Regions from separate parts of the Paenibacillus sp. FSL M8-0142 genome, predicted to be linked through region 2. Evidence: predicted binding sites of a transcription regulator. Region 2 holds the regulator's gene; each other region holds the start of a gene.
The links. The regulator Rex, encoded in region 2, represses fermentation and respiration genes when NADH is low (regulators of the CRP and FNR family bind a similar motif). The targets are predictions, from matches to a motif close to TTGTGAAATATTTCACAA.
Positions count from the first base shown of each region.

Region 1: the regulator Rex is predicted to act here: its motif matches at 2,925-2,942, upstream of NSQ46_RS01525 (cytochrome ubiquinol oxidase subunit I).
Region 3: the regulator Rex is predicted to act here: its motif matches at 2,912-2,929, upstream of nirB (nitrite reductase large subunit NirB).
Region 4: the regulator Rex is predicted to act here: its motif matches at 1,901-1,918, upstream of pflB (formate C-acetyltransferase).

Region 1 is NZ_CP152008.1:336,299-341,139, reverse strand. Features, by position in the region: gene NSQ46_RS01535 (ABC transporter ATP-binding protein/permease) at 1-439, opposite strand, end outside; gene cydB (cytochrome d ubiquinol oxidase subunit II) at 439-1,455, opposite strand; gene NSQ46_RS01525 (cytochrome ubiquinol oxidase subunit I) at 1,442-2,845, opposite strand; gene ade (adenine deaminase) at 3,163-4,841, opposite strand, start outside.
Region 2 is NZ_CP152008.1:4,106,422-4,111,262, forward strand. Features, by position in the region: gene NSQ46_RS18890 (hypothetical protein) at 1-414, opposite strand, end outside; gene NSQ46_RS18895 (DUF5590 domain-containing protein) at 678-1,196, opposite strand; gene NSQ46_RS18900 (amidohydrolase) at 1,225-2,523, opposite strand; gene NSQ46_RS18905 (redox-sensing transcriptional repressor Rex) at 2,501-3,163, opposite strand; gene dinG (ATP-dependent DNA helicase DinG) at 3,232-4,841, opposite strand, start outside.
Region 3 is NZ_CP152008.1:4,284,985-4,289,825, reverse strand. Features, by position in the region: gene NSQ46_RS19860 (ThuA domain-containing protein) at 1-528, shown strand, start outside; gene NSQ46_RS19855 (uracil-DNA glycosylase) at 726-1,388, shown strand; gene NSQ46_RS19850 (helix-turn-helix domain-containing protein) at 1,542-1,862, shown strand; gene NSQ46_RS19845 (hypothetical protein) at 2,172-2,834, shown strand; gene nirB (nitrite reductase large subunit NirB) at 3,012-4,841, shown strand, end outside.
Region 4 is NZ_CP152008.1:4,274,373-4,279,213, forward strand. Features, by position in the region: gene pflB (formate C-acetyltransferase) at 1-1,803, opposite strand, end outside; gene adhE (bifunctional acetaldehyde-CoA/alcohol dehydrogenase) at 2,191-4,824, opposite strand.

The sequences.
Region 1 (4,841 bases), 3.0 Mb from region 2:
ACAGCCATACCAGCGCAGGAGTTATGCCCGCGCCCATCATCCGGGGGATGGTCAGCTCCGCATATTTGCGGAACTTGCCGATGCCCTCCAGCACAAGCGTAACCACATTGCCCGTTCCTTCCTTCCGGATCAGCGCCGGCCCTCTCCGGAAGAGCACGCCGAGCAGCTCCTTACGAAGGCTTGTGCCGGTCTGCTCCGCAGAGCGCTGCGCAATCCCTTGCTGGACGGCTCCGACCCCGTGCCGCATCAGAAAAGCAAGCAGGAACAGGGCAATGGTTCCCCCCTGCTCCTGCAGCGAGGCTCCCGCGAACAGCGCGGAAACCGTCTGTGCAAGCCATTTGGCCTGCAGGAGGATGGCCATGCTCTGTGCCAGGGTACATACGGCGACCAGAAGAAACGTCGTCTTGGCGCCACGGTAGCCCAGCAGATCTTTTCCCATCAGTATTCCAAATGCTCCTTCTCATGTACCCGTTTGTGGAAAACGAAGTAACTCCAGATTTGATAACCCAAGACGAAAGGCAGCAGCGTGACGGCCACGATGGTCATCACCTTCAGCGAATACGGGCCGGAAGCCGCATTATAGATCGTCAGATCGAACGCCTGGCTGATAGAGCTGATCATGACCCGCGGGAACAATCCCGCGAACACGGAGGCTACCGTAAGAGCGATCACGGCACCGGTCATCCCGAACGCCCAGCCATCCCGCTTGAGGCTCATGAAATATCCGCCGAGCAGGAAGGCCAGCAGCGCCAGCCCCAGCAGAACGGCGATCAGGCCGCCCCGGCGCTCGAACACGTCCGTCATGAAATACGTCATGACGCCGAATGCCGCGAACAGTCCCGCAACCGGAAGCAGCAGCTTCCGTGCCATGGAGCGTGCGCGCTCTTGCAAGTCCGAGGTCGTGCGAAGCGTCGTGAACATCAAGCCGTGCAGCAGGCACAGCAGCGTCATCGTCAGCCCGCCAACCACCGTATAGGCATTGACGATATCGAAGAAACCGGCGTGCATTTCCATTGCTTCGTTAATCGGCAGCCCCTGGATCAGGCAGGCAAATACGACGCCGAGCAGGAACGGAGGCAGCACGCTGCCTGTGAAAATGGCGCCGTCCCATACCCTTTTCCAGCGGGCATTCCCCACCTTCCCCCGGAACTCAAAGGCTACGCCGCGGCCGATCAAGGCCAGCAGGAGGAAGACAAGCGGAATGTAGAACCCGCTGAACAAGGTCGCGTACCAGTTCGGGAACGCCGCGAACATCGCGCCCCCTGCCGTTAGCAGCCATACCTCGTTCGCGTCCCAGAACGGGCCGATGGAATTGATGAGCACGCGGCGCTCCGTGTCGCTTTTGGCCAGAAGCTGCGTGGACATCCCAACGCCGAAATCAAAGCCCTCGAGAAAAAAGAACCCGATAAACAATACCGCAACCAGCACAAACCATACTTCATTAAGAGACAGCATTGTAGCCCTCCTTGTTAAACGGATCGCTTGCGTGGCGGTGGTCCGCCTCCTCCGCATACGGCCCTTTCTTAATCACCTTGACGAACAGATAGGCCATGACAGCCGCCAGCACCGCGTAAATCGCCGTAAACACGATCAGCGAGAACAGAATCGACCCGGCGCTGACATTCGGCGAAATGCTGTTCTCCGTCGTAATGAGCCCGAACACCGTCCACGGCTGGCGCCCGATCTCCGTCATAATCCAGCCCGAGCTGTTCGCTATGATCGGCAGGGAGATGCCAATCAGCATCATGCTCAGGAACCACTTCCCGGCCTGCTCGACCTTTTTGCGCAGCATCAGCCAAGCACCGTACAGACCAAGCAGAATCATGGCCGTTCCGGCCGCCACCATAATCCGGAAGCTCCAGAAGGTCGTGCGCACCGGAGGAATATAATCGCCCGGGCCGTATTCCTGCTCGTACTGGTACTGCAGCTCTTTCATCCCGATCACTTCGCCGCTAAATTTGCTGTAAGACAGGAAGCTGAGCAAATACGGGACTTTGAATTCCGCCGAGTTCTCCTGCTTATCCGGATCGATCGACGCAAAGACCGTCCACGGCGCCGGGTCATCGCTCGTTTCCCACAGGCCCTCCGCAGCAGCCATCTTCATCGGCTGAGTCTGCACGAGGTACTGCGCCTGCTGGTGGCCGAACACCGCAACCAGAATGGAGGTAATCAGGCCAACCACAATCGCGAGGTTGAACGATCTTTTGAAAAAGTCCAGGTCCTGCTTCTTCATCAGCTTATACGCGCTCACCCCGGCTACGAGGAAAGCGCCGGTAGCCAGCGCCCCGAAAATCGTATGCGGGAACTCCACCAGCAGCTGACCGTTCGTGATCAGCGCGAAAAAGTCGTTCATCTCCGCCCGACCGTTGTTGATCTCGAATCCGACCGGACGCTGCATGAACGAGTTGGCGGCCAGAATCCAGAACGCCGACATCAAGGTGCCGAAGGACACCAGCCAGATGCTCAGCAGATGGACCTTCTTCGAAAGCCGGTCCCAGCCGAAGATCCACAGGCCGATGAACGTCGATTCGAGGAAAAAGGCCAGCAGTGCCTCGATCGCCAGCGGCGCGCCAAACACGTCCCCGACGAACCGGGAATAATCGGACCAGTTCATACCGAACTGGAATTCCTGCAGAATCCCCGTCACTACGCCGACCGCAAAGTTAATGAGAAACAGCTTGCCCCAGAATTTGGCCATCCGTTTATACACGTCCTGGCCTTTGACAACGTACATCGTCTCCATGACGGCGATCAGAAACGCCAACCCGATGGAGATCGGTACGAAAATAAAGTGAAAAATAGTTGTCGATGCGAACTGTATTCGCGCCAGCATCACCGGATCCATAACATACCCCTTCCTTTAGCTCACGTCATCATTTTAACTTTGATTCTTTTAGTATTGTCGCAGACTGGAGCAGGCAGGATTGTGATTAACATCACAATATCGGAGTCGAAAACGGATAAAAAGTTATAAATTTGTGACAAAAATCACGAAGTCCCGAACTTAAAAGGGACAGGCCCGCCATCCCTGGTGAGCCTGCCCCTTGTATCCTATACCACGTGCCTCTCCCGGCGCGCGTCGTTCCTCATCACTGCTGCACGACCCTCGTCGTTATTGCTCGTACGATGCGGCATGCAGATCATTGCATTAGCTTGTACATTTTATTGAACCGGACCCACCTCAGTCTCGATCAGCTTAAACTCTATCACATCCGCAATCCCGCGGTTCGTGATGCGGATTTCCGGAATGACCGGGAGCGCGATGAGGGAGAAGGTCATGAACGGCGCGTTGATGAAGCAGCCAAGCTCCTTCCACGCATCCTCCAGCGCCGCCACCTCCTCGGCCACGATTTCCACCGGGCGGTCAGCCAGAAGGCCGGCAATCGGCATTGCCACCTTCGCCAGCACCTTCCCGTCCCGGACGACGATCATGCCTCCGCCGCAAGCCGCCAGCTCGTTGGCGGCAAATGCCATATCGTCCACATTCGTGCCCATCACCAGCAGGTTGTGGCTGTCATGGGCCACGGTCGAAGCGACCGCACCCGACTTCAGACCGAAGCCGCTCGCGAACCCTAGCGAGATTTGGCCGGTTCCGCGGTGACGCTCGATACAGGCAAGCTGCACGACGTCCTGCTCCAGGTCCGGCCGGATGATACCGCCCTCCACCGGGAGAACCGCCGTCATTTTAGCTGTACGGGCACTGTTCTCAATGACGCGCACGACATTGACTTCCGTTCGCGCTGCCGAACCCGATTTGCTGCGGAGCAGGAAATCTTCCGGGGTGAGGGCCCGGGCTAGACGCACCGATTGATAAGCCTTCTCCGGGTATTGGTAGGACGGAAACTCCACCACAAGGCGGCCGTTCTCCGCAACGACCTCGCCATCGGCAATGACGACCGATGGAACCATGCGCTTCAAATCGTCAATGAGCAGGATGTCCGCCGATTTTCCCGGGGAGATGCTGCCGAGGTCCAGCTCCATTCCGAAATAGCGAGCAACGTTGATCGTGCCCATTTGAATCGCGGTTACGGGGTCAACCCCTTCTTCCATCGCCCGCCGCACGATATGGTTCATATGGCCGAGCCGCACCAGCGTCTGCGGGTATACATCGTCGGTAATGAGCGACATGTTGTCCGTGCGCACCTTATCCTCGGTCACCACTTTGATGACCTCCTTGATGTCCTGCCATGCCGAACCCTCGCGGATCATCAGATGCATCCCGAGCCTAACCTTCTCCAGCGCCTGCTCCCGTGTCACCGTCTCGTGGTCGGAGCTAACCCCTGTAGCCAAATAAGCCTGAAGCATTCGGTCATCCTCAGCCGGAAAATGTCCGGTTACCGTCTTGCCCGCACGCAGCGTTGCTTCAATCTCTCCGAGCATCGTCGGATCGCCGTTCACGACGCCTGGGAAGTTCATTACTTCACCGAGGCCTGCCGTGCCGGGCCAGGTCAGCCCCTCTTCGATATCGGATACGCCAAGCTGGGCGCCGCCATCCTCCAGATCGAATGTTGCGGGGACGCAGGAAGGAATGGTCGTGAATACCTTCAGCGGCAGCTGCTGACCTTCCTCATGCATCCAGCGCACGCCTTCCATGCCGAACACGTTGGCAATCTCGTGCGGATCCATATAGATACCGGTCGTTCCGCTTACGATGGCCGCCTTGGCAAATTCGGTCACCGTCAGCATCGTGGATTCGACGTGCATATGGCCATCAAGCAGTCCCGGCGTAATATACCGCCCTTTGCCATCAATCACTTTCGTGCCCTCGCCGATGGTATGATCCGCATTGCCGATATAGGCAATGCGCCCGGCTGCAACCGCCACGTCCATATTCGCTTGAA
Region 2 (4,841 bases):
CAGATTCGGCGTACCGGCGGCCAGCCGATCCAGGGATTTCTGGATGTTGGTGTATTGCTTGTTATCCATTGCCTCAGCAACAGACAGCATCGCCTTTTCCCACCACTCGTCCAACGCCTCCGAGGAGTGGTCCTCGACTTGAATTTTAAGCTCCCGGCTGCCGATCACGGATTTGCCTTCACGCTTGATATGTTGAACCAAGCCCTGCAAATTCGTGTCCGGAGCCAAATCGAGTTTCAAAGATACGGCATCATGTTTAATATCTATATGAGAACTTTTCACGCCTTCATATTGAGAAACAACATCGGCCAGCGGACTCTGGACAGCGAAACGCTGATATAGAAACCATCCGCCGAAGAGCACCAATGCCGAAATGACAACCGTCAGCATGATAGGGACAATGCGTAGTTTCATGAAGTGCCTCCTTCAGTAGTAGTAATTTGTAGATTAGAATAAATCACATTTATATACAGTATCATATGCTATGACTAATAGATCGTTTTCTGTCTAATGAGTACAACAATGAGTATATCACATAATCTATACTTTTTCATGCCTTCCTGTGAAAATATTAAGAACAGTTTTTCCATATTTTTCAGACAGCGCTTACAAACCCAAAACAAAGAGGCTTCCTTGTACAATCGCGTACAAGAAAGCCTCTTTCCTGTATAACTGATTTATTGATTTGGAAGAATAATGTCCTCTCCGATCGCCTGTCCGTCCTGGAAGCGATAGAAGCGATAACCTAATTGGCCCTGATTCTCATATTGGAGCTGCCATGTATACTCGCCTTCATACATGACGGGGAGTAGCCGCTTGATCACAGCACCCGGCATCTCATTGCGAATCTGCTCGCGCATCTGCTCCTCGGACAATCCGCTGCTGAGCAGCACGGCCTGAACCGCATCCTTGCCTTCAACAGGAAGGTTATCATCCGTAAACTTCACCCAGACCATAATCTGCTGCTGGTCCTGATTCGTTCCCGTGATGACCCAATAATTGTTGTTCTCGCCCCATACCGATTTGTAGGTCTTATCCTTCGTCACCAGGCTGCCATGCTGACGAGCGGCTTGCACCGCCAGGCTCTCCTCATTCCACGTGTCCTTCATGACGTAGGAATAGTACAGCTGCACGCATAGCAGCGCCAGCAGCAGCCCGGATATACTAAGCAAAATCCACTTTGTTCTCTTTTTCAAACCGTCTGATCCTCCCCCTTAATCTGACCTAAAGGGTCGAAAGACGCTCGAATGAACGCTGGGCTTCACGGCGGATCCGTTCCTCATCCAGCGTGAGGCAGGAGCCGTGCTTAACCACCTGCTTGCCGTCAACCCATACATGCTCCACATCCTTGGCGGAGGCCGAGTAAATTGAATGCGAAATGTAGTCCGTGCGCGGCAGGAAATGCGCTTGATCGGTATCCAGTGCGATCATGTCCGCCTTCATCCCGACGGCCAATCTGCCTACGTTATCAAGAAATGCCGACCGTGCTCCATACTCGGTTCCCATTCGAAGCGCTTCGGCTGCCGGAATAGCCGTCGGATCGCCGCTGACGCCCTTGTGGATAAGGGCGGCCAGGCGCATTTCTTCGAACATGTCCAGGTTGTTATTGCTCGCTGGTCCATCGGTTCCAAGGGACACTGTCACACCTGCTTTCAACAGCTCGGGAACACGCGCAACACCGCTGGCCAGCTTCAGGTTGCTGCCGGGGTTATGGGATACCGCGACATCATGCTTAGCCAATATTTCAATCTCTTCGTCCGTCAAATGCACCGCATGCGCGACCAGCGTCGGACGCGAGAACACGCCGAGCTTCTCTAGATGGGCCACCGGACGCTGTCCGTAGTCATTCACATTCTGCTGCACTTCGGCTGCCGTTTCGGACATATGGGTATGAATCGGCAGATTCAAATCATGCGCCGCTTGAACGAATTTCTCAATGAAGTCTGGCGGGCAGGTGTAAGGCGCATGCGGCGAAATCATCGTCGTAATCCGGCCCTCCGCCTGACCGTGCCAGTCCTTTGCAAAGGCAATCGCCTCATCCAGCTTCTGCTTCTGTACTTCCGGAGGACACAGCCCGATGACGCCTCTTGTCAGCACTCCCCGCATTCCGGAGTCTTGGACAACCTTGGCGACCTGATCCATATGGTCATACATGTCAACGAAGGTTGTCGTACCGCCCTTCAGCATCTCGAGCACCGAGAGCGAAGTGCCCCAAAATACATCGTCGGCCGTAAACTTCGCTTCCATCGGCCACATTTTCTCCTGCAGCCAAACTTGCAGGGCCAGATCATCGCCAAAACCGCGAAGCAGCGACATGGCTGCATGTCCATGCGTGTTGACCAGCCCTGGAAGGAATAACAGATGCGTTCCGTCCATCACCTGGGTTTCTGCATCGACCTGAGGCTCCTCTTCCCCCAAATACGTGATGCGGTCGTCCTCCACAACCATATACCCGCGGAGAACCGGCTGTCCTTCCTGAAGCACGGCAAATGTTCCGTTCTTAACCATCCACTTCGTTGTCATGCTGCGCATCCTCCTTCCCATTGTCCAAATAGTAAGCCAGACTTTGCAGATCCGTCGTAAAATCCGCGGTGTGAATGCGGATATGAGGCGGCGCCTTCAGAATCGTCGGGGCAAAATTCAAAATCGCCTCGATTCCGGCGTTGATCAGCTGATTGGCTACGTTTTGCGCTTCAAAATCCGGTACCGTAATGATCCCGATTCGAATGCCGTATTCCTGGACCGTCTTGTCCAGCTCTTCCATCGGCTGCACCGTCAAGTTATTGATCTTCAGCCCGATTTTCGGAGGATACGAATCGAAAATCGCCACAATCTTCATATTATCTTTCAGAAACGCGTTGTAATTGGATAGCGCATGTCCGAGATTGCCCGCACCCACCAGCGCTACGTTGATCTTCTGGTCTAGCTTCAAGATTTGGCGGATTTTCTCAATGAGATAGGAGACATCATAACCGATGCCCTTCCGGCCGAAATCCCCGAAATAGGCCAAATCCTTGCGGATTTGGGCCGGGTTCAGGTCGAGCTTCTGCCCAAGCTCCTGTGAGGAGACGGTGGACACCTCCCGCTTATGAAGCTCATTCAAATAGCGCAAATAGACTGGCAATCTGCGGACTACGGCCTCTGAAATTTTATCCGATTTCATGCATGCTCCCCCTATTAATAGGATGATAGTTCATCGCTTCCAATATAAAGCCTTGCTCCCCTTTAGGTTCACTCTTTTTCATTCTCCCTTTCCTCAAGCCACTGCGCAATACGGGGGACGATCCCCTCGGTCGGCATATGCTCCATTTTCGGTCCGGGCAGGGAATACAAGAAGTATTTTCCATAATACGATTCGATTACCCGGGTATCGTAGACGATCACGATTCCCTTATCGTGGGCGGTCCGAACAAGCCGCCCGAAGCCCTGCTTGAAACGGATGACCGCTTGCGGCACCGACAGCTTCATGAACGGGTTCCTCTTCTGCTGCTGCAGCAGCTCGCTCTTCGCCTCGACCAGCGGATGGTTGGGCGGCTGGAACGGCAGCCGGACAATCGCCAGGCAGGTCAGCGCTTCTCCGGGAATGTCAACACCCTCCCAGAAGGAGCTGGTCCCGAGCAGAACCGACGCGCTGCTATCCTGGAACCGGCGTATCAGCTTCGTACGGCTCGTACCATCCATTCCCTGACCAAGCACCGTAATATCGCTGGCAGCCAGCGCTTCCTTCAGCGGCTCGTGCACCTGACGAAGCATCCGGTACGACGTAAACAGGACGAGCATACGACCTTGGGTAGCTATTGCCGCTTCAGAGAGCGACTTCACGAGCGTATCCACAAATACCGCATCCCCCACGGAGCCCTTCACGCTTGGAAAATCCCGCGGAATGACAAGAAGCGCCTGCTCCCTGTAATTGAACGGGGACGGCAGCTGAACCGTGTTCAGATTCCCTGCGTCCGCCGCCTCCTGGAGCCCTAGATTATCGATCATGAATTGAAACGATTTATCGACCGACAGCGTCGCCGATGTCAGAATCACGCTCCGCTTCTTGTCAAAAAACAATTCCTTCAAATGCTTGCTCACATCAACGGGCACGGCATAGAGCTGCAGCGACTTGCTGCGGAAATTGCCGTTGGCCTCCATCCAGTATACGGTGCCTTCGTCATTCAGAGCCATGAAGGACCGCAAATCCTCGCGATGCGCAGCCAGATCCTTAAACAAGCCCGACAGGTCAGTCAGCAGGCTGTCCGCACTGTAATCGTCAAGCTCTTCCTTCATCTCGGCGATCAGCTTGTCTCCCTTGCGAACGACGTCTCCCAGCGTCACGTGAATCTGCTGTTCCAGCTCGGCGAGCGCTCCCCAATCCTTCGGCTTCTTCGCAGGCGAGAGCCGCAGCGTGTATTGCCCGGCATCTCCAGGAGAAGCATCGCCGCGTTCCGGAAGCAGGCCGAACAGCTGGTCGCTGAGTCGGTCCCAAGTTTCTTTCACCGTGATCAGATCAGGATAGATCCGGTCGATGACCGCCGACCATTCCCCGGATTTCTCATGGGGAGAAGCCTGGAGCAGCTGCCGCAGCGCAGGGAGCTGCCCGCTTCGGCTGTCCTTGTATAGACGCGTCAATGTATGAACCACCGTAAAATATTTCATCTGCAGCCCGAGATGCTTGCCGGCCACATCCTCCAAATGATGGGCTTCGTCGATGACGAGCCGCTCGTAGCTCGGAAGCAGCTGGTGGTTCGCTTTTACATCGGTAAACAGCTTGGAATGATTCGTGATGACAACATCCGCAATGCCGGCCTCATGCTTCGCCCGATGGTAGTAGCACTTGCGGAACCACGGGCAGC
Region 3 (4,841 bases), 180 kb from region 2:
TTATGGTGGGGGCATATGGCTCATGACCAGGTCAGCGACGAAATCGTCAGCAAGGTCGTCAAGCGGGTATTGGACGGTATGGGGCTGATCGTCCTGCATTCGGGACATTTTTCGAAGCCGTTCAAAGCCCTGATGGGAACAAGCTGCGATTTGAAGTGGCGCGAGGCGGGAGAGCAGGAAATCATTTGGAGCGTGAATCCGACGCATCCGATCGCTGCGGGCCTTACAGGTCCGATCATCATTGAGCATGAGGAGATGTACGGGGAATTCTTCGATATTCCGGCACCGGATGAGCTGGTCTTTGTCAGCAACTTCGAAGGCGGCGAGGTATTCCGCAGCGGGTGCACGTTCAAGCGCGGCCACGGGAACATTTTCTACTTCCGTCCAGGGCATGAGACGTATCCGACCTACTACAACCCTGAAGTGCTGAAAGTCATTACGAACGCGATCCGTTGGGCTTACTCCACAGCAGGCAAGCAGACATTCGGCAACAGTCAGCCGGTTCGTCCGCTGCCGGTGCTGGCATAAATCCCGATCATCGCAAAACGAGCCGAGCAAGGCATCTGCCTTGAACGGCTCGTTTTCTACTTTATAGCCGAAGTGATGCCATTCATTTTTTTATGGGTAAAGGATACAATATACTGAAGCATGGGGTATTTTAAATACTAGGTAGAATATCGAAATTTCACGCATCGCGGATGAGAGTGCAAGGGAGGGGATGACGGATGAAGGATACCCGAAGCGCGCCTGTAAGTCCGGAGACGATCGCCTTATGCAGATCCAGGCTTGCGCATGAGCCTGTCGAAGGATTTTTGCTGGGGAGTGGGGCCGTGCCGGCCAAAGTCATGTTCGTCGGGGAAGCGCCCGGGGCTACCGAGATTCAGGAAGGCATGCCTTTTACCGGCCAAGCCGGCCGGGAGATGGACGCCTATTTGGAGCGGCTGGGTCTCTCCCGCAGCGAGGTCTATATTACAAGCACGGTAAGGAGCCGACCGTTCAAGGAACGCATCATCACCCGGGCTTCCGGCGAAAGGGTGGTCAGCCGTTCGAACCGAACGCCCACGAAAGCCGAAATCTTGGCCCATGCGCCGATTCTGGACGAGGAAATCCGTTTGGTTCGCCCGCAATTCCTGATCCCGATGGGGAATATTGCGCTGCACCGGTTGATCGGGAGCCATGAAACCGTCACTTCGCTGCACGGGAAAATGATCGAAGGGCCCGTTCAGCAGGCGGCAGAACGTGACAATCCCGCTGCCGGCTATCGATTTTCGCTGGAAACCTATAACATTTTTCCATTGTTCCATCCGGCTGCCGTCCTGTATAACCGAAAATTGTCCCGGACCATCGAATCCGATCTGGATATTTTGGCACGGATATTAACGGAATAAGTGCTGAATTTATGGGAAAAAGGGGCCAGGTGGTTTTCAGCTTCCCGAAAATGTGTTAAAATGAAACATACTAACTAATCGTAAGTTTTTCGATCTCACGATAAACGAATAACTTTTTGAACACAAGGTGACTTCGTAAAGAGGTGAAAGGATATGGAAGTTACAAACATTTCGCTGTGTCCCCGCTTTGAATCCGCGTTTTCTTTTCTGGGTAAACGGTGGAACGGATTGATTATCCAGACGTTGATGAGCGGTCCGAAGCGTTTTAAAGACATCTCCAATCTGATTCCGTCCATGAGTGACAAGATGCTGTCGGAGCGGATGAAGGATCTGGAATGCGAAGGAATTTTGATTCGTCATGTGTACCCCGAAACGCCGGTTCGTATTGAATACGAGCTTACGGAGAAAGGCAAAGCGCTTCGCCCGGTCATGGAGCAGATTGCTTCCTGGGCTGAACAATGGGTCGAGAAATGATCCATCGGCGGCGTTCCCATCACTAGCGGAACCCTGACATGAGAACAACTCATATCAGGGTTCTTTTTTTATTTAATATCAGATCTATAAACGTTCCGGAGGATTTGCTGGCTGATATCACAAGAGAAACGACCGCGAAACGCGGTCTGTCTCCTTTGAGCGTGCGTCGGTAGACGTTATTCTTATGCGGCTAGATGGGGGATTGGAAAGAAAAAAACGGGAAAACCTAACCGGACATGCACCAACCCCGCCGTTCGTTTATATGATGTCAGTAGATCCGCTTGACGCCAGTCGAAGGAGGCGATCTTAATGATGGAACGCGGTTATATTTCCTATTTTCAATATGGACAAGAAGACATCGCCGAGCTTGCAAACGCTTCGCTCAAGGTTAGGCATATTGTGGAGAAGACTCGCCATATGCTGGGCCAGCATGCCGTTGAGGAGCGGTTGACGGTTTTAAAAGGAACAAGCCCAGATCAACCCGGACGGAGCGGAGAGGGTGGAGGCATGTTTCAGAAATGGGTGAAGGGTCCGCGCGGCTGGAAATTTATCGATTATGAGAAGTACGGCGTGCAGATCGGAGACAGACTGGAAGGCAGCGGGGCGAGGCGATTGCTGCAGATGCTCATCTGGTCGCATTATGAAAATATCCTCATGCTGCATCCGTTTATAGGCGGGGAGCCCTTTTATGACGGAGAGGAGCTTGAAGTGATCGGCAAGTATTTCGTGCCTACGTACAGCAGTGCAATTCCCTTCTTGCAGAGCGGGAAAGCATTTAAGGCGATCCGGGCGGGGATTCCGCTGTATCAGGAGCTGATTCCCGCACCGGTGGTCATCGCCGGGGCCCAGGGGGAAGAGCTTGCAGGCAATTGGGTGACCGGAGTGAACCTGAACGCTGCCGGATATGCGGGGATTATGCCCTATTTGAAAACGAACGGAAGACGGGAGTTCATGGAAGCCCGCATGATATAGGCATTCGAAAGGATGAAACCTTGCCTTCCTGTTGAGGCGGGGTTATTTTTGCTGAGTATTAAAAATTTTAACTAAGAGTGTGAAATATATCACAAATAATTCGGGCATAAGACGATATAATCAATTTGAAAGGATTGGATGGGGATAACGCAACAATACAGTGTGGGAGGAATAACCATGCCAGCAGCAAAAAAACAAAAGCTAGTGGTCATCGGCAACGGGATCGCAGGAATCAGCACGGTCGAGCAAATTTTAAAGCTTAGCGGGGCATTCGATATTACCGTGATCGGCCAGGAGCCGCACCCGAATTACAACCGGATTATGCTCTCTTATGTGCTTGAAGGCAGCAAAACGCTGGATGACATCGTCTTGAATGATTGGAAATGGTATGAAGATAACGGAATTACGCTGCATACGGGAACAAGCGCGCAGCGGATTGATGAAGCCGCCAAGGTTGTCATGACGGACAACGGGATGGCTGTTCCCTATGATCATGTCATAATCGCAACGGGATCCAAGCCCTTCATATTGCCGGTACCCGGCAGCGACAAAGAAGGCGTTATCGGCTTTCGAAATATCGCCGACTGCACCCGGATGCTTCAGGCAGCGAAGACGTACCGGAAAGCTGCGGTCATCGGAGGGGGATTACTGGGATTGGAGGCTGCCAAAGGCCTCGTGAGTCTCGGCATGGACGTGACCGTTGTGCATCTGATGAACGATCTTATGGAGAGCCAGCTCGATTCCGTGGCGGCGCAGATGCTGCAGCATGAGCTTGAGCAGCAGGGCATCCGCTTTTTATTAGGAAAACAGACGGTTGAGGTATTGGGGGATACGCGGGTAACCGGTCTTCGTTTCAAGGACGGCGATGAGCTGGACGCGGATTTGGTCGTCATGGCTGTCGGCATCCGTGCCAATACGGAGGTAGCGCAGGCGAGCGGGATCGAGGTCCGGCGGGGCATCGTCGTGGACGACCATCTGCGAACTTCGATGCAGGATGTGTACGCCGTCGGCGAATGCTGCGAGCACCGCGGCGTATGCTACGGGCTTGTTGCGCCGTTATTCGAGCAAGGACAAGTGCTGGCCAAGCGGTTATGCGGCGTGGACACCCCTCCTTATGAAGGGTCGATTGTGTCGACCAAATTAAAGGTTAGCGGAGTAGACGTATTCTCGGCCGGGGAATTTATCGAGCAGCCGGAGCATGACGTTGTTCTCGCCAAGGATGATTGGAAGAAAACCTATAAGAAAATCCTGCTCAGGGACGGAATGATCGTTGGTGCCATTTTGTTCGGGGATGTGAGCGAATCAGCCAATCTGCAGTCTTTGATACGAAAAAAGGCGCAGATGACCGACGACATCTATCACTCGATCATGGGCGGCGGCTGTGCCGGAAAAGGGGCGGACGCAGCGACGCGCATCGCGCAAATGCCTGACGACGAAATCGTGTGCGGCTGCAACGGCGTGACAAAGAAAGCAATCGTGGACGCCATCACGGTTCAGGGAATGACCACCGTGGATGAGATCAAGGCATGCACCGGGGCGACGCGGTCTTGCGGCGGTTGTAAGCCTGTGGTAGAGCAGATTCTCCAGAGCGTATTGGGAGACGGCTTTACGACGGCAGCCAAGCAGGGAATCTGCCCGTGCACGACGCTCGACCGGGATACCATCGTTGCGGAGATCCGGGCCAAAGGCTTGACCACCACGAAAGAGGTCATGCATGTTCTGGATTGGAGCAATCCGGAAGGGTGCTCGAAATGCCGTCCGGCGCTAAACTACTATCTGACCATGCTGAACCCGCTGACGCACCGGGAGGAGCGCGAGTCGAGGTTCGTGAATGAGCGGATGAACGCCAACATCCAGAAGGACGGCACGTATACGGTTGTCCCTCGTATGTACGGCGGCGTGACAACTCCGGAGGCGCTGAAGAAAATTGCGGACGTATCCTTAAAGTATAATGTCAAGGTCGTCAAGGTGACGGGAGGACAGCGTCTGGACTTGGTCGGCGTCAAG
Region 4 (4,841 bases), 170 kb from region 2:
CGTAATGGTCAGCACCGACTGCGTCGGCATGGCATCCCGGTATGCTTTGTGCTTGCGGATCATGCTCATAAACGATTCCACCAGCTCCACCGCGATGCTGTCCACCCGGTCATCGTTGTTGCCGTAGCAAGGGAAGTCCCCCTCGATCTCGAAATCCACGGCAATCCCCTGCTCATTTCGAATCGGCTTAACCTTCGCGTGCTTGATGGCGCTCAGCGAATCCGCCGCTACGGACAGGCCGGCGATCCCGCATGCCATCGTCCGTAAAATATCCCGGTCATGCAGCGCCATCTCGATCCGTTCATAGCTGTATTTGTCATGCATATAGTGGATGACGTTCAGCGTATTCATATAAAGCTTCGCCAGCCATTCCATCATCGGCTTGAACCGCTTCATGACCTCGTCGTAGCTGAGAACCTCGGCCGTGATCGCCGGATATTCCGGGCCGACCTGGGCGCCGCTCTTCTCGTCCTTGCCGCCGTTAATGGCATATAGCAGCGCTTTGGCCAAGTTCGCCCTTGCGCCGAAGAATTGCATTTGCTTGCCGATTCGCATCGCCGAAACGCAGCAGGCGATCCCGTAGTCATCCCCGTAAATCGGGCGCATCAGATCATCGTTCTCGTATTGGATCGAGCTGGTTTCGATCGAAACCTTGGCGCAATATTTCTTGAAGGCTTCCGGCAGCTTCTCGGACCATAGGACAGTCAGGTTCGGTTCCGGAGCAGGTCCCAGATTATACAGGGTATGCAGGAAGCGGAAGCTGTTCTTCGTCACGCGGGTAACGCCGTTTACGGACATGCCGCCGATCGATTCCGTCACCCAAGTCGGATCTCCGCTGAACAGTTCGTTGTAGTCCGGCGTACGCAGGAATTTTACGATACGCAGCTTCATGACAAAATGGTCCACCAGCTCCTGAGCCGTCTCTTCCGTCAGCTTGCCCTCGGCGAGATCGCGCTCGATGTAAATATCAAGGAAGGAAGATACCCTGCCAAGCGACATCGCGGCCCCGTTCTGTTCCTTGATCGCCGCCAGATAGCCGAAATACAGCCACTGGAACGCTTCCTTCGCCGTATTGGCCGGTTTGGAGATGTCATAACCGTGCATGGCCGCCATTTCCTTCAGTTCTTTCAGCGCCCGGATCTGCTCCGACAGCTCTTCGCGCAGACGGATAACCGGCTCATCCATCGCGTCCACTTCAAGCTCGGCCAGCTCCCTAAGCTTATCCTGCACAAGCGCGTCGACTCCGTACAAGGCCACTCGGCGGTAGTCCCCAATAATGCGTCCGCGTCCGTAAGCATCCGGAAGGCCGGTGATGATTCCGGCTTTGCGCGCTGCCCGCATTTCGGAAGTGTATGCATCGAACACACCCTGGTTATGGGTTTTGCGGATATGGGTAAACATATCCACGATGCCCTGCGGCATTTCAAAGCCGTACGCATTACATGCGTCAATCATCATCCGGATGCCGCCGAACGGCTGAATCGAGCGCTTGAACGGCTCATCGGTCTGAAGTCCGACGATCTTCTCCTTCTCTTTGTCCAAATATCCCGGCTGATGGGAGGTGATCGTCGACGGCGTATTCACATCAACGTCCAGCACCCCTCCGGCCTCACGTTCCCTGCGGGTTAAATCGGATACGATGTCCCAGAGAGCCTTTGTGTTATCCGTCGGCCCGGCAAGAAACTCCTCGTTCCCCTCATAAGGCGTTATGTTTCTGGCAATAAAATCGTTGACGTCGACTCTCCTATTCCATTTCCCTGACTTAAAACCTCTCCAGCCTGCATACTGCTCCATCACCGACATTTCGAATCCCTCCTAGTTTTAAGCTGCGGCCTGCGGCAATACGCCGGGAACCCTCCGCACCGCGGGAAGTCTCTGGCTTTCAGATTCAAGCCCTCAAATGTGATTTATTTCACTAATTGAGGCGCGCCGGTTCCGTCTTTTGCCCGCAAGCTGCATTTGTAAAGATCCGAGATTCATCTCGCTTATTTTGTACACCCTTATTGTAACCCTGGTGGATCTTTACATCTGTGATATAAGTCACAAGGATGCAGCTTTTCGTGACTTTTATCACCCGAATTTGCAGGCCGGGGTTGGAAACAAATATGCAGCCTTCTGCTATAGGCTGACGTGGCCGGCAGAAGGCTGCATCCATCCCTCTAGGGTCTACTTACCCTTCGTCTCGTATGGTTAAAACCGTCCATAGAACGCGTTGCGATATACATCCGCAAGCTCCGACACGAGCGGCAGCTTCGGATTGCTCGTCGTACACTGGTCCTCAAACGCACGGTCGGCTAGCTCGTCGACGCGATTCTCGAAATCCTGTGGATCAATGCCAAGCTGCTGGAACGATTCTTCGATGCCGAGCTTGGCATTCAATTCCCGAATCGCAAGGATCAGACTATTGACGCCCTCCTCCGTCGTCCTAGCCGGCAGACCGAGAATCCGAGCGATCTCGGCATACCGCTGATCAGCCACAAAATGGGTATATTTCGGCCAAGCGGCGAATTTTGTCGGCTTCTTCGCATTGTAGCGGATGACGTGCGGCATAAGGATCGCATTCGTCCGGCCATGTGCGGTATGGTACTGACCACCCCATTTATGCGCAAGGCTGTGGTTGATGCCCAGGAACGCATTGGCGAAGGCCATGCCGGCCAGCGTCGAGGCATTATGCATTTTTTCCCGGGCCAGCTTGTCGCCGGTAAGCGCCGATTGCTCCAGATACTGGAATACGAGCTGAATGGCCTTGATGGCAAGCCCATCCGTATAATCGTTCGCCATGATCGAGACATAGGCTTCGATGGCATGCGTCAGCACGTCCATGCCGGTGTCGGCGACGGCGGTCTTCGGCAGCGTGTAGACAAATTCCGGATCAATGATCGCCACATCCGGCGTCAGCTCGTAATCGGCTAGCGGGTATTTGGTGTGCCCGGAAACTTTATCCGTGATTACGGCGAAGCTCGTGACCTCCGAGCCTGTGCCCGATGTGGTGGGAATGGCAACGAACTTCGCTTTCTGGCCAAGCTTCGGATACTTATACACCCGTTTGCGGATATCCATAAATTTCTGCTTCAGATCTTTGAAATCGGCATCCGGGTGCTCATAGAACAGCCACATCGCTTTCGCCGCATCCATCGGCGAACCGCCGCCGAGAGCAATGATGCAGTCCGGCTGGAACCTGTTCAGCATTTCGGTTCCCCGTTCAACCGTAGTCGTTGAAGGATCCGGTTCGACCTCCGAGAACACCTCGATCGCTACGGGCGCTCTTCGCTGCCGCAAGTAATGCTCAACCCGCTCCACGTACCCGAGCTTCACCATCATCGGGTCGGTGATAATGGCAATGCGCGATATGCCCGGCATTTTGGCAAGATACTGGGTGGAGCCTTTTTCGAAGTATATTTTATCCGGGACTTTAAACCACTGCATATTCACGGTTCTGCGGTTCACCCTTTTCACGTTGATCAGATTAACGGCCGTTACGTTGGAAGAGGTTGCGTTGCGGCCATACGATCCGCACCCCAGCGTCAGGGATGGAAGATTCGTATTGTAGATATCCCCGATTCCGCCCTGCGAGGACGGCTGGTTCACCAGAATGCGGCAGGTTTTCATGCGGCTCGAGAACGCCCGGATCACATCCTCATTATGCGAATGAATGACGGACGTATGTCCCATCCCTCCGAAGGCGACCATTTCCTCCGAACGTTTGATGCCTTCCTGCGCGTTTTTGACACGGTAGCACGCCAGCACAGGGCTCAGCTTCTCCGCGGACAGGGGATAGCCCGGCCCAACGCCGTCCAGCTCGGCTACCAGAATCTTGGTGCCTGCCGGGACATCAAGGCCGCATTGCTCGGCAATCTTAACCGCCGGCTGACCGACGATCGCCGGATTGACCGCGCATTTGTCGGATATCATGGCCTTAGCCGACAGCTTCACGGTTTCTTCCTTGTTCATAAAATAGCAGCCGGCCGCCATCATTTTCTTCTTCACTTGCTCAAACACAGGCTCCTCGATAATGACAGCCTGCTCCGACGCGCAAATCATCCCGTTGTCGAACGTCTTCGATAAAATCAGGTCATTCACGGCCTGGTCGAGATCCGCCGACTTCTCGATAAAGCACGGCACGTTTCCCGGACCGACGCCGAGTGCCGGCTTGCCGCAGCTGTAGGCCGCTTTTACCATGGCGGAACCGCCGGTTGCCAATATGCACGCCACGTCCGGATGATGCATTAAAGCATGGGTCTTCTCCATGGACGGCTCCTCAATCCATTGAATGCAATCCGCCGGGGCTCCATGCTTACGCGCGGCCTCCAGCAAAATGGCAGCAGCCTCCCGGCTGCATGCCTGTGCCGACGGATGGAATCCGAAAATGATCGGGTTGCGCGTCTTGATCGAAATCAGTGCTTTGAAGATGGTGGTTGAGGTAGGGTTCGTTACGGGGGTGATCCCCATGATGATCCCGATCGGCTCGGCGATCTTTTGGAACTGGTCGTACGGGTTATCCTCTATCACGCCCACCGTTTTGTCGTATTTAATACTGTTATGGATGTACTCTGTTGCAAACAGGTTTTTGATGATCTTATCTTCGTATACGCCGCGTCCGGTTTCTTCGACCGCCATTTTTGCCAGCTGCATATGCTTCTCGAGCCCGGCCATCGCCATCGCATGCACGATTCGGTCCACCTGTTCTTGGTCCAGCTCCATAAACTGCGCTTGAGCCCGGTTCGCCCGGTCGATTAAGCCCTGTACGTATTGTTCAGCCGTTTGTTCTTTGACTTTGGTTTCTGCGGATGCTTTGGTTTCTCCAGATGCTTTGCTTACAGCCATCTCTCTCATCCTCCCAT